3 regions of the Arthrobacter sp. EM1 genome follow, and region 1 is predicted to be linked to each of the others. Evidence: riboswitches for the same ligand, from Rfam matches in the RefSeq annotation. Region 1 holds a riboswitch; each other region holds the start of a gene.
The links. A riboswitch is a leader RNA that binds a small molecule or an ion and turns the genes downstream of it on or off. The one in region 1 is predicted to bind cyclic di-AMP.
Positions count from the first base shown of each region.

Region 2: linked by a shared signal. The riboswitch ahead of QI450_RS05685 (M23 family metallopeptidase) and the one ahead of QI450_RS01725 (M23 family metallopeptidase) in region 1 are both predicted to bind cyclic di-AMP.
Region 3: linked by a shared signal. The riboswitch ahead of QI450_RS05740 (hypothetical protein) and the one ahead of QI450_RS01725 (M23 family metallopeptidase) in region 1 are both predicted to bind cyclic di-AMP.

Region 1 covers NZ_CP124836.1:362,096-365,361, reverse strand. Annotated here, with positions in the region: gene QI450_RS01730 (NlpC/P60 family protein) at 1-606, opposite strand, end outside; cyclic di-AMP (ydaO/yuaA leader) riboswitch at 864-1,022, opposite strand; gene QI450_RS01725 (M23 family metallopeptidase) at 1,170-1,991, opposite strand; cyclic di-AMP (ydaO/yuaA leader) riboswitch at 1,996-2,234, opposite strand; gene QI450_RS01720 (metal-dependent transcriptional regulator) at 2,349-3,047, opposite strand.
Region 2 covers NZ_CP124836.1:1,269,432-1,272,697, forward strand. Annotated here, with positions in the region: gene QI450_RS05670 (hypothetical protein) at 1-151, shown strand, start outside; gene QI450_RS05675 (four-helix bundle copper-binding protein) at 397-807, opposite strand; gene QI450_RS05680 (TlpA disulfide reductase family protein) at 985-1,644, opposite strand; cyclic di-AMP (ydaO/yuaA leader) riboswitch at 1,756-1,932, shown strand; gene QI450_RS05685 (M23 family metallopeptidase) at 1,938-2,732, shown strand; gene QI450_RS05690 (cytochrome c oxidase assembly protein) at 2,777-3,266, opposite strand, start outside.
Region 3 covers NZ_CP124836.1:1,280,015-1,283,280, reverse strand. Annotated here, with positions in the region: gene QI450_RS05745 (heavy metal translocating P-type ATPase) at 1-370, shown strand, start outside; gene QI450_RS18085 (hypothetical protein) at 519-710, opposite strand; gene QI450_RS05740 (hypothetical protein) at 707-1,279, opposite strand; cyclic di-AMP (ydaO/yuaA leader) riboswitch at 1,283-1,475, opposite strand; gene QI450_RS05735 (heavy metal-associated domain-containing protein) at 1,842-2,159, shown strand; gene QI450_RS05730 (copper-translocating P-type ATPase) at 2,234-3,266, shown strand, end outside.

The DNA.
Region 1 (3,266 bases):
CTCGGCGGCGCTCACCGTGCGGCCGAGGGACAGGTAACCTGCCGGCCAGCCGTGGTAGTTGATGCCTGCGGCAGCGAGCGCGTTCGTGGCCAGTGCGGTGCAGTCCTGGCTTACACCGAGCTGGGCATAAGCTGCAGCGGCGATCGTTGCGCCCATGCCGCTGGCGACGGCCGGCGCCTTGGAAACGGCTGCTACCGCGGTGCCGGTGGCGGCAGTTGCGGCAGCAGCGACCTGGGTACCGGCCGCTTTGGCAGCAGGCGTTTCCTGGACCTTCACAACGGGCTTCGGGGCCTCAACAACCGGAGCCGGGGTGGTGGTGACGGCCGGCTTCTCGAAGGAGATCGCGATAGTGGAAGCAGCCGAGATGGCAGCCGGGGTGCTCGACTGGACGTCGAGTGTGGAAGCGGAGGCGGATTCGCGCTGAACGTTGGCCTCAGCAGCGTTGGCTGCGATACCGCTGGTCAGGACGAGGCCGGAAGCAGCAGCGATGACTGCGGCCTGGCGACCCATGCCGCCGGCGTTGCCGCCGACAGCCTTGGCAATGACGGCCAGCGAGTTGGTCTTGGTGACCTCGGCGCGATGCCGTGCGTTTGCACGAGTAGTCATTAAGTTCTCTCTTTCGTGTTCCTGGTCCGCGCTTTTAGGCGCGGGCTGAGGACGCTCCGGCATCTTGGGGGTACGCCGGATCGCCCCGAAAATGGGTTACTTAGCGAAGGGTGTACTGCGAAGACGCGCCAAAAGCGGCAACCGTGTGGCCTGCGGTCCGGGCACCGGCAAGGCCGGCGCGATCATTGGATTCCAGCGGGCTCGAAAGAGCAGCGCAAGCGCGGTGAAGCGCGGAATTTTGGCGTGTATGCACGAAAGTAGCCTCTCCCAATGCCTGCGAGGTGAGCTGTCGGATTCGGATGGGAGTCACCCGGCCGCGCTGCTTCCTGGGAAGCTTTGCGACTTAACCCCAAGGCCTTCTTGCGAAGACCAAAATTGGTTCCCCCGCCCCTGCCAGACGATGTCATGCGAACGGACCTTGAGCGGTGGCAGAGCTAGGCAATCCACTCAAGAGCGCCAACTTCGAAAAAGTTGGCGTAGCTCAAACTTTACAGCAGTTGGACCCTAATGTCACATTCGGATCACGGCGTGTCCCCAGAATGCGAGAGTGTTCCCTCAACTTTTCAGAGCCATCCGGTCGGGTCGACGACTTCGCCGTTGACCATAACCTCGAAGTGGAGGTGGCAGCCGGTGGAGGCGCCGGTGGTACCGCTAAGAGCCACAACATCCCCGCGGGAGACCTGCTGGCCCACCTTCACGCTGGCGGAGGACAGGTGGTTGTAGGTGGTCTCCAGGCCGTTGCCGTGGTCGATCACCACGCGGTTACCACCGCCGTAGGGGTGCCAGCCGGTGAATGTCACGGTGCCGCTCGCGGCAGCGTGGACGACGGTGCCGCACTGCGCCGAGTAGTCCTGCCCGCGGTGGAACTCGCCCGAGCCTCCGGTGATGGGGCTGACGCGGTAGCCAAACGGCGACGCCGTGACCATCTGGTCCAGCGGCGCCCCAAGGCTGCCTGCGGAGGCCGCCCGGGTGATCGAGCCGGCGGACTGTGCACTGAGTAACTGCTTGAGCTTTCCGTCCGGATCGCCCTTGGTGGTTACGGCAGTGCGGCTGAAGTCGATCTTGGCCTCTGCTGCTGTCACATCCGGCTGCACGACTGCCGGGCTGGCTGCCGCGCCGGAGCCGGCGTCAGTGGCCAGAACAGGGCCAGTCGCGGGAACTGTGACGGTGAGGGCCAAGCCCGCAGCGGCCAGTGCAATACCCGCCTTTTGCCCTACACCGCTTGCGGCGGCAAAATCCGTTACTTGGCGGAAGGGGCTGCGGCGATCCCTGCGCGCGTCACGGTGCGCGTCGCGCGGACGCTCTGCCGTGATGGCAGCGGCGGGACGCGGCTCCGAGGCAGGGCCGCTCGCACGACGGCGGCCCTTGGCGGTCTGGGTGGTCAACAACGGTTCCTCTCTGGAGAGCCTGCGGAGTTAGCTGTCGGATTCGGGTCAGAGAGATCAACGACCCGGTCCGCCGTGGCAAGCAATCACGCACAGGGGCATCCGATGGATTCCGTGTTTGTGGGTACTTGCCGCTGACGGTCTTCACCCCAAGGCCGCTAAACAGCCAAAAGTGGTTCCCCCGCCCCTGCCAGGAGATGATTCTGCGACTGTTCCGCTGGCAGGGCTCGGCTTCGGATCAGATAACGCTTTGGTATCGGTACTAGTCTCCAACTATAGGCGATTAAGCCGTCCAGAGATAAATCCGTTATCAGCTTGTGGACAACTCTCGGATGGCCCCGGGCTGTCGCGGCAACCTCAGGAACCGATGGTTACAAAGACGTGGGCCGCGACCTCAGGCGGTAGTTCAAGGGCACCTTCGATGTCAGGAACGCGCACCGAAATGTACTCCCCCACGCGCTCCAGGGATACCAGGGCGCCGGGGCGGATGCCGCCTTCATCGAGCTGGACCAGCAGTTCCGGCTCCACTTGGATGGGCTCGGCCAGCCGGTTGACCCTGACACTGGAATCAGGACCATAGCCGGCCATGGCTTCGAGCAGATTCACGACGCCGTCAGGGTTGGGGTCGGCGGGCAGGCCGCCCAGTTCCGCCAGACCCGGGATCGGATTGCCATAGGGCGAGACGGTGGGATGGTTGAGAAGTTCGAAGATCCGCCGCTCCACCCGTTCGCTCATCACATGTTCCCAGCGGCAGGCCTCCTCATGGACGTAGGCCCAGTCGAGTCCGATGACGTCGGCCAGCAGCCGCTCGGCAAGCCGGTGCTTGCGCATGACTTCGATGGCGCGCTTCCGGCCAACCCCGGTCAGTTCAAGGTGGCGGTCTCCGGAGACAACCACAAGCCCGTCGCGTTCCATCCGGCCGACGGTCTGGGAAACAGTGGGACCGGAGTGGCGCAGCCGTTCGGCGATGCGGGCGCGAAGGGCGACGATGTTCTCTTCTTCAAGTTCCAGAATGGTCCGAAGATACATCTCGGTTGTATCGATCAGATCCGTCATTCAGCTCAGCTCCTCGAGCGCCGTCCTTGCGTGATTTCCACCGTACCGTGCGCTGCCGGCAACCTGGCGGGCTCCGCCGTACGTTCGCAGGCCAGCTTAGCCTAATTTGAGTTACTCCGGATAATCTCAATGACCGGACTGTGACGGTCCCTTTTGCCTCCCCCGCGGGACAGTCAGGCAGAATGAAACAACAGGCTCCGCCGCAGCCACCCTGCCGGG
Region 2 (3,266 bases), 910 kb from region 1:
GATTACGCCCGGGCTTCTTGGCTTCGTGATGACGGCCTTCATGGTCACCGCCGTCATTCTGCTTATGGTGTCCATGACACGGCGGATCCGGCGTGTTCGCTACCGCGGGCAGCTCAGTGACGCCGGAGATGCCGGCGACACCGCAGACTAAGGGCTTCACCCGGTGAACGCCGCCAGCGCAGGCGTTACTCCAGACCAACGTTTGGGCAGCCGAATTTGGCCACGGAAACACCACCGGGACACCGGAACTGGCTAGTCTTGTTCATCTCCGGCCCTGTCCGGGCATCGCTGGCCTTGTCCGGGCTGAAGGTGAAGTTCCGACCGGATCTGTCGTGGGCGCAAAGTTCAGACCCGCGGGTTGCCATGCTTTCGGACTTCTGCGCGTATCGGTGATGCTCAGGCCAGGGCTGCCAGGAGTTCTGTGCAGGCGGCTTCGCACCGACGGCACGCCTCGGCGCAGATCCTGCAGTGCTCGTGCATGTCCGCGTGCCGCTCGCATTCGTCGGCGCAGGCGCCGCAGGCAGCACGGCAGGCCTCAAGAACCGCTCGGAGGATGCCCTCGTTGGTTCCTGTCTGGCGGGACAGGACGCTGCCGGTCGCGCCACAGATGTCAGCGCAGTCCAGATCCGTGCGGATGCAAGTGATCAGATCCGCGACCATGTGCTCGCCCAGGCAGGCGTCAGCGCAGGCCGTACAGGCCTGGGCACATTGAAAGCATGCAGTGATGCATTCGGCGAGTTTGTTCCTCTCGATGGAGCCCGGCTCCGTCGGGTGGGCCTCAAGCATCGCACTGATGTGATGGCTCATTGTGCTTCTCCTGTCGCTGGTGGTGACGTGAGCGGCGGGCTGGGGCCGGCCGCCGCCTCCACAATAACTCTGCGGCACTTGGAGGCCAACGACCCGCTAACTCGGACATCTTCACCAGGACCTGCCGATCTCCCACGCGCTTCCTTCCCCCGCATTCCTGGAGCAAACGATTCCGGGCTAGCCGCCGGCCACGGCGGCGGCGATGAGGGATTTGAGGATGCTTTGATCGGCCAGGCCGAGGATCCTGGCGGCGACCCGTCCCTGTTTGTCGAGGACGAGGGTGGTCGGGACGGCCTGCGGCGGTACGTACTGGGTCATGGCCAGCAGGATGCCCCCGTTTTTGTCCTGCATGCTGGGGTAGGTGATTCCGAAGGTCCGCTCGAAGGCGACAGCGGCGGCTTCCTCGTCGCGGACGTTCACGCCGTAGAAGAGGACATTCTGTGGTTGGAACTCGTTCCAGAGTGCTTCCAGCCGGGGAGCTTCGAGCCGGCACGGGGCGCACGCGGCGTACCAGAAGTTCAGGACGATCACTTTTCCGGCCCAGTCACCGGAGTTAACGACCGTTCCGTCGTACTGTTCGCCGGTTACTACCACCGGTGGTTTCCGCTCGGCGTCGGCGTATTCGGTCACGGAGCCGTCCCCGGCGATGTAGTTTTTGTTGTCACCGGCTTTGGCCTGCTGGGCGAGGGGGTCCCCGGAGGCGCATCCTACGAGCACCGGGGCGGCCAGTGCGCCCAGAAGAGCTGATGAAAGAAGGCGGCGCCGGGAGAAACCCGGCAATGCCTCAAGGGCCCGGGGAGCGGGGGCCGGCGGTGTCCGGCGGCTTGGTTTATGCATGACTATCCTTTGATAACGGAATTGTAACTTCGAGGCCAGGTCGGATAGGGTTGACGCAATACATACCCCTCACGGGTATGCGTGAGGCCGCTTCGCCACGCCCCGCCGGCGGTCCATGAACTTTCAGTCTTCTGGCGGGGGCGGAGGACTCACCAACGGCGCCATCGTGCGCCTTGGGGTTGAGCCGGCTCTGTGAGTACACGCCTGTGCGGCGGCGGCTGGCGGAGCGGGCCGGACAGCACACTCGTCCGAATCCGACAGCTAACTTCGCCGGCGCCGAGAGGACTCGCGTTTTGCCTTCCCACCGTATACACGGTCGCCGCCGCGCTGTTGCCGCGTCCTCACCCGCCAAGCGCCGCCGCAGGGCAGCCGTCCTTCCGCCCGCCGTCTGGGGAAGTCGTGGGCAGCGATTTGGCGCCGCCGCGACAGTCACGGGGCTGATTGCCATGACGGTGCTCTCCGCAGCGCAGGCCGATCCGGACCGCCTGAACGCCGCCCGGGAACGCCCGGCCGCCTCGGCAACGGCAGCTGAACAGCCAGCGGTCACGGCGGCCGCAGGCGCCGGCCTCGCCTTTGAACGGCCCGCCGTCCGCTCCTTACCAGCACCGAAGGCTTCACCTGCACCAATCGCCCAGTCGGCCGGGGCTCCGATAACGACCGGTCCGGGGGCTGGCCCGGCTCCGGCGTCCGTTCCAGGCACGGGGTTGCGGGCTCCGTTGTCCTCCGTGAATGTCAGTTCCCCCTTTGGTCTCAGGGTCAACCCGCTGACCGGGGCATCCGGTGAGTGGCATACCGGGATCGACTTAACCGGGCCGTGTTCCACCGCGGTCTTCGCCGCCGGTGCTGGAACGGTGCTCGAGGCGGGTTGGAGCCAGTACGGCGGCGGAAACAGGATCGTTGTGGACCACGGCAACGGCTTGAAATCCACGTATAACCACCTGGCGAGCATCGGTGTCTCCGTCGGGCAGGTCGTAACCGCGGGCGCGCTGATCGCCGGTGTGGGGACGACCGGGAACTCCACCGGATGCCACCTCCATTTCGAGGTTATGGTCAACGGCCAGACGGTCAATCCCGCCGCGTTCATCTGAGCGGGCTTTCCGCGGTTCCCCGGACAATCGGGGCGCAGAGGGCCCTACGCATCGCGCCAGCTGCGGGGTGCGTGCGGACCACTGAGGTGTTCGCGGTTCAGCGCCTCGAGCTGTTCGTTGGTGAGGCTGTCGAAGGAGGTCGCCTCGTTCCGGTCGCTGCGGGCGAACCTGACGAACATCAGGATGATCAGGGGCACATCGACGATTTCGGCCAGGAACCACAGCAGGTCTCCGGCGAGCTGCTGGTCCCGCAGCGGTCCGGGAAGCCAGCCCTGATGCCCGGTGAGGGCCTGGGTTGCCCCGTCCAGGATTTGTGGACTGATCCTCATCAGGATCCCGGGCACGGCATCGGCGACGAGTTCGATGAACACGTAGATGAATTCGACGATGATCAGCGCGCTGACGGCCTTGGCCGACTGGTCTTCGATGATCGGCACCACCATCAGCATCCCTGTTAGGGGCACCAGAACGGTCAGGACGAGGTCCCAGAGGGGTTCGGTTCTTAGGGGATGGAACAGGGGGGTCAGGAAGAGG
Region 3 (3,266 bases), 920 kb from region 1:
CGCCGCGGCCCTGGCACAAGCTGACCTGGGCATTGCCATGGGAAGTGGAACAGACGTCGCGATCGCCGCAGCGGACCTGACCGTCATGGGCAACGACCTTGGCCAGGTGGCCCAGGCAATTGAGCTGTCCCGCAGGACGCTGGCCACCATCAAGACCAACCTGTTCTGGGCGTTCTTCTACAACGCCATCGGGATCCCGGTTGCCGCATTGGGGTTGCTGAATCCGATGATCGCCGGCGCCGCGATGGCTGCCAGTTCGGTCCTGGTCGTCAGTAACTCGCTGCGCCTTCGCCGCTTCGCCGGGACGACGGTTCAGGATTCCTCCCCACACCATCGGGCTGCGCTGCCGGTTCTCGCCCGGCAGGCCTGACCAACCGGCACCGGATGTCAGAACCCGACACCTCGTTGATAGGCGGTAGCGCCCGTTCCGGGCTGCTGGCATTCAGGGGGAACTCGCCAAGGGCCGGCGATCCGCTGCCACCAAAGGCAGCAATTCACCGGCCCTTGACGGGTGTGCGCTAGGCGCCCGCGCGGACGAACGTGACGGGACCGGTGGCGGTCAGCCACGACAGCGGATGCACAACGGTTTGGTTCTTGCTGTTCATGCCGAAGCTAAGAACCTGGCCGTTACCGACGTACATGCCGATGTGGCCCGGCTTGATGACCACGTCGCCCGGCTGCGCGTCAGCGACTGCCTTTCCGTAGCTCATGGACTGCATCGGGCCAGGTCCCCGACAGGGATACCCGCAGCCCCCAGGGCCTTTTCTACCAGGGCTGTGCAGTCCTGGACCAGGCTAAGTTGGACGTAAGCGGCGGAAACCATCGCGGCGTTGACCCCTCCTGCCGCCGGAGCGGAAAGAGGTGCGGTCGCGGCCTGGGGCTGGACAGTGATGGTGGCCTGCCCCGGAGCCTGGGCGGCTTCGGCGGCAGGAGCCGGCGCTTGGACAGCAGGCTTGGGCGCCTCAATGACCGGGGCGGAGGCGGTGGTGACGGCGGGGCCTTCAAAGGAAATCCGGACGCTGGAGTCCGCGCTGAGCTGAGCCGGCGCCTGGTTGGACACCTCAAGGTTCGAGACAGGGGCCGAGTCCCGCTGCGCCGGGGCGTCGGCAGCCTGGGCGGCGATCCCGCTGGTCAGAACAAGTCCCGACGCGGCGGCGATGACGGCGGCCTGCCGGCCCACCCCGCCGGCGTTGCCGGTAGCGGTCCTGGAGATTGTCGCAAGGGTGCTGGTCTTGGCGGTCACAGCGCGGTGGCGGCCCGGATTTTTGCGTGCGGACATGAAGTAGCCTCTCCCCATGCCTGCGGGGTGAGGTGTCGGATTCGGATGGGAGACACCCGGCCGCGACCTGCATAAGTGCAGGGGCGCGGCTTCACCCCAAGGCCTGAGAACAGGCCAACATGTGGTTTCCTCGTCTCTGCCGGACGATTTCTGCGAACGGATCCCGGGCAGCGGCAGAGTTAGGCAATCGGCCAGGGAGTCCCTTTCTCGGAGAAAACCGGCACGAATTCGACGGTACGGTAATACTAAGGGGATGTCACATTCAGGTAACGAATGCTGCCGCATGGGTTCGACGGGCGGCCCCGCCATGATCCGCGGTGAGCGGGCGCCCCTATGGCGACAGCGCAGGGCGGCGGGACCCGGCAGGTGCCGCGTGCGGGAGGCTCCCCCCGTTCCTGAGTCCGTCAGAGGCATCCCGGGCACTTTGTAAAATATACCCCTTGGGGGTATATTTGACCTGTTGTCAGTGAAGTGGTTTGTCCAGGCCCGAGGAATTGCCGGCCGTTACAGCCGTTCAACCCCAGCATCCTCGTTACGGCTCTTTGCAAAGGAACGAACTGACATGTGCGGAACTAACAACCGGACCGAACTTCCCCTTGCCGCTCCGGAACCGTCCGGCTGCAGCTGCTGCTCACCCGGCGCCCGGACGCAGACACAGACCCCGGCTGAGGGCTTCGAATACCTGGTCGAAGGACTTACCTGCGGACACTGCGTTCAAACGGTAGAACAGGCAGTCAGTGCCGTGGCCGGGGTCGAGTCGGCGATCGTGGAGCTCGTCGTCGGAGGAGAGTCCCGCCTCACCGTGGCCGGTGCGGCGGACGTCTCCGCGGTTCGCAACGCAGTGACCGGCGCCGGCTACAGCCTTACCGCCGGCGAGTAGTCCAGCCGTTCTCCGATACAGACAAGCCGTCGGCCCTGGCCGCCACCAGAGATAATTCCTGAGGAGCGCACCAAATGGACCACGACCACCACAACGGACCTTCCGCCCGGCAGGACGAGCCAGGCGCTCCCCGCAGCGGGGCGGCCGTGGCGCATGCACCTGATGCCCACGCCGTCCATTCCCAAGGCATGGATGATGAGCACATGGTGCACACCCAGGGCCAACACGCCGGACACAGCGTCGCGATGTTCAAGAACAGGTTCTGGCTGACGCTGGCCATGTCCGTGCCTGTCGTGTTCTTCAGCCCCATGTTCGGCGGGCTGCTGGGCTATACACCCCCGGTTTTCCTGGGCTCGGCCTGGATCCCGCCGGCGCTGGGCACCGTGATCTTCTTCTACGGCGGGCAGCCCTTCCTCAAAGGTGGCCTGGAGGAACTGAAGAGCCGAAAACCGGCCATGATGCTGCTGATCGCCATGGCGATCAGCGTCGCATTCATCGCCTCCTGGATCACCAGCCTCGGGATCGGCGGGTTCGACCTGGACTTCTGGTGGGAGCTGGCCCTGTTGGTGGCGATCATGCTGCTGGGGCACTGGATCGAGATGCGCGCCCTCGGCTCCGCACGGGGTGCCCTGGACGCTCTTGCGGCTCTGTTGCCCGACGAGGCAGACAGGATTACCGCTGAGGGCACCGAAACCATCAAAGTCAGCGAGCTTGCGGCGGGGGACACCGTCCTGGTCCGCTCCGGAGCCCGAATGCCGGCCGACGGCACCATTGTTGACGGCCAGGCAGAGTTCGACGAATCGATGATCACCGGGGAATCCAGGACCGTCCTCCGCTCATCCGGGGATAAGGTCATCGCCGGAACCATCGCCACAGACAACACCGTCCGCGTGCAGGTCACCGCTGTCGGGGACGACACCGCCCTGGCCGGAATCCAGCGCCTCGTCGCCGAGGCGCAGGCCTCCTCCTCCAAAGCCCAGGCCCTCGCCGACCGGGCCGCCGGTTTCCTGTTCTACTTCGCCGCCGGCGCCGGGGTCCTCACGTTCATCGTCTGGTCACTGCTGGGCAGCGTCCCCGACGCCGTGACCCGCACCGTCACCGTCCTCG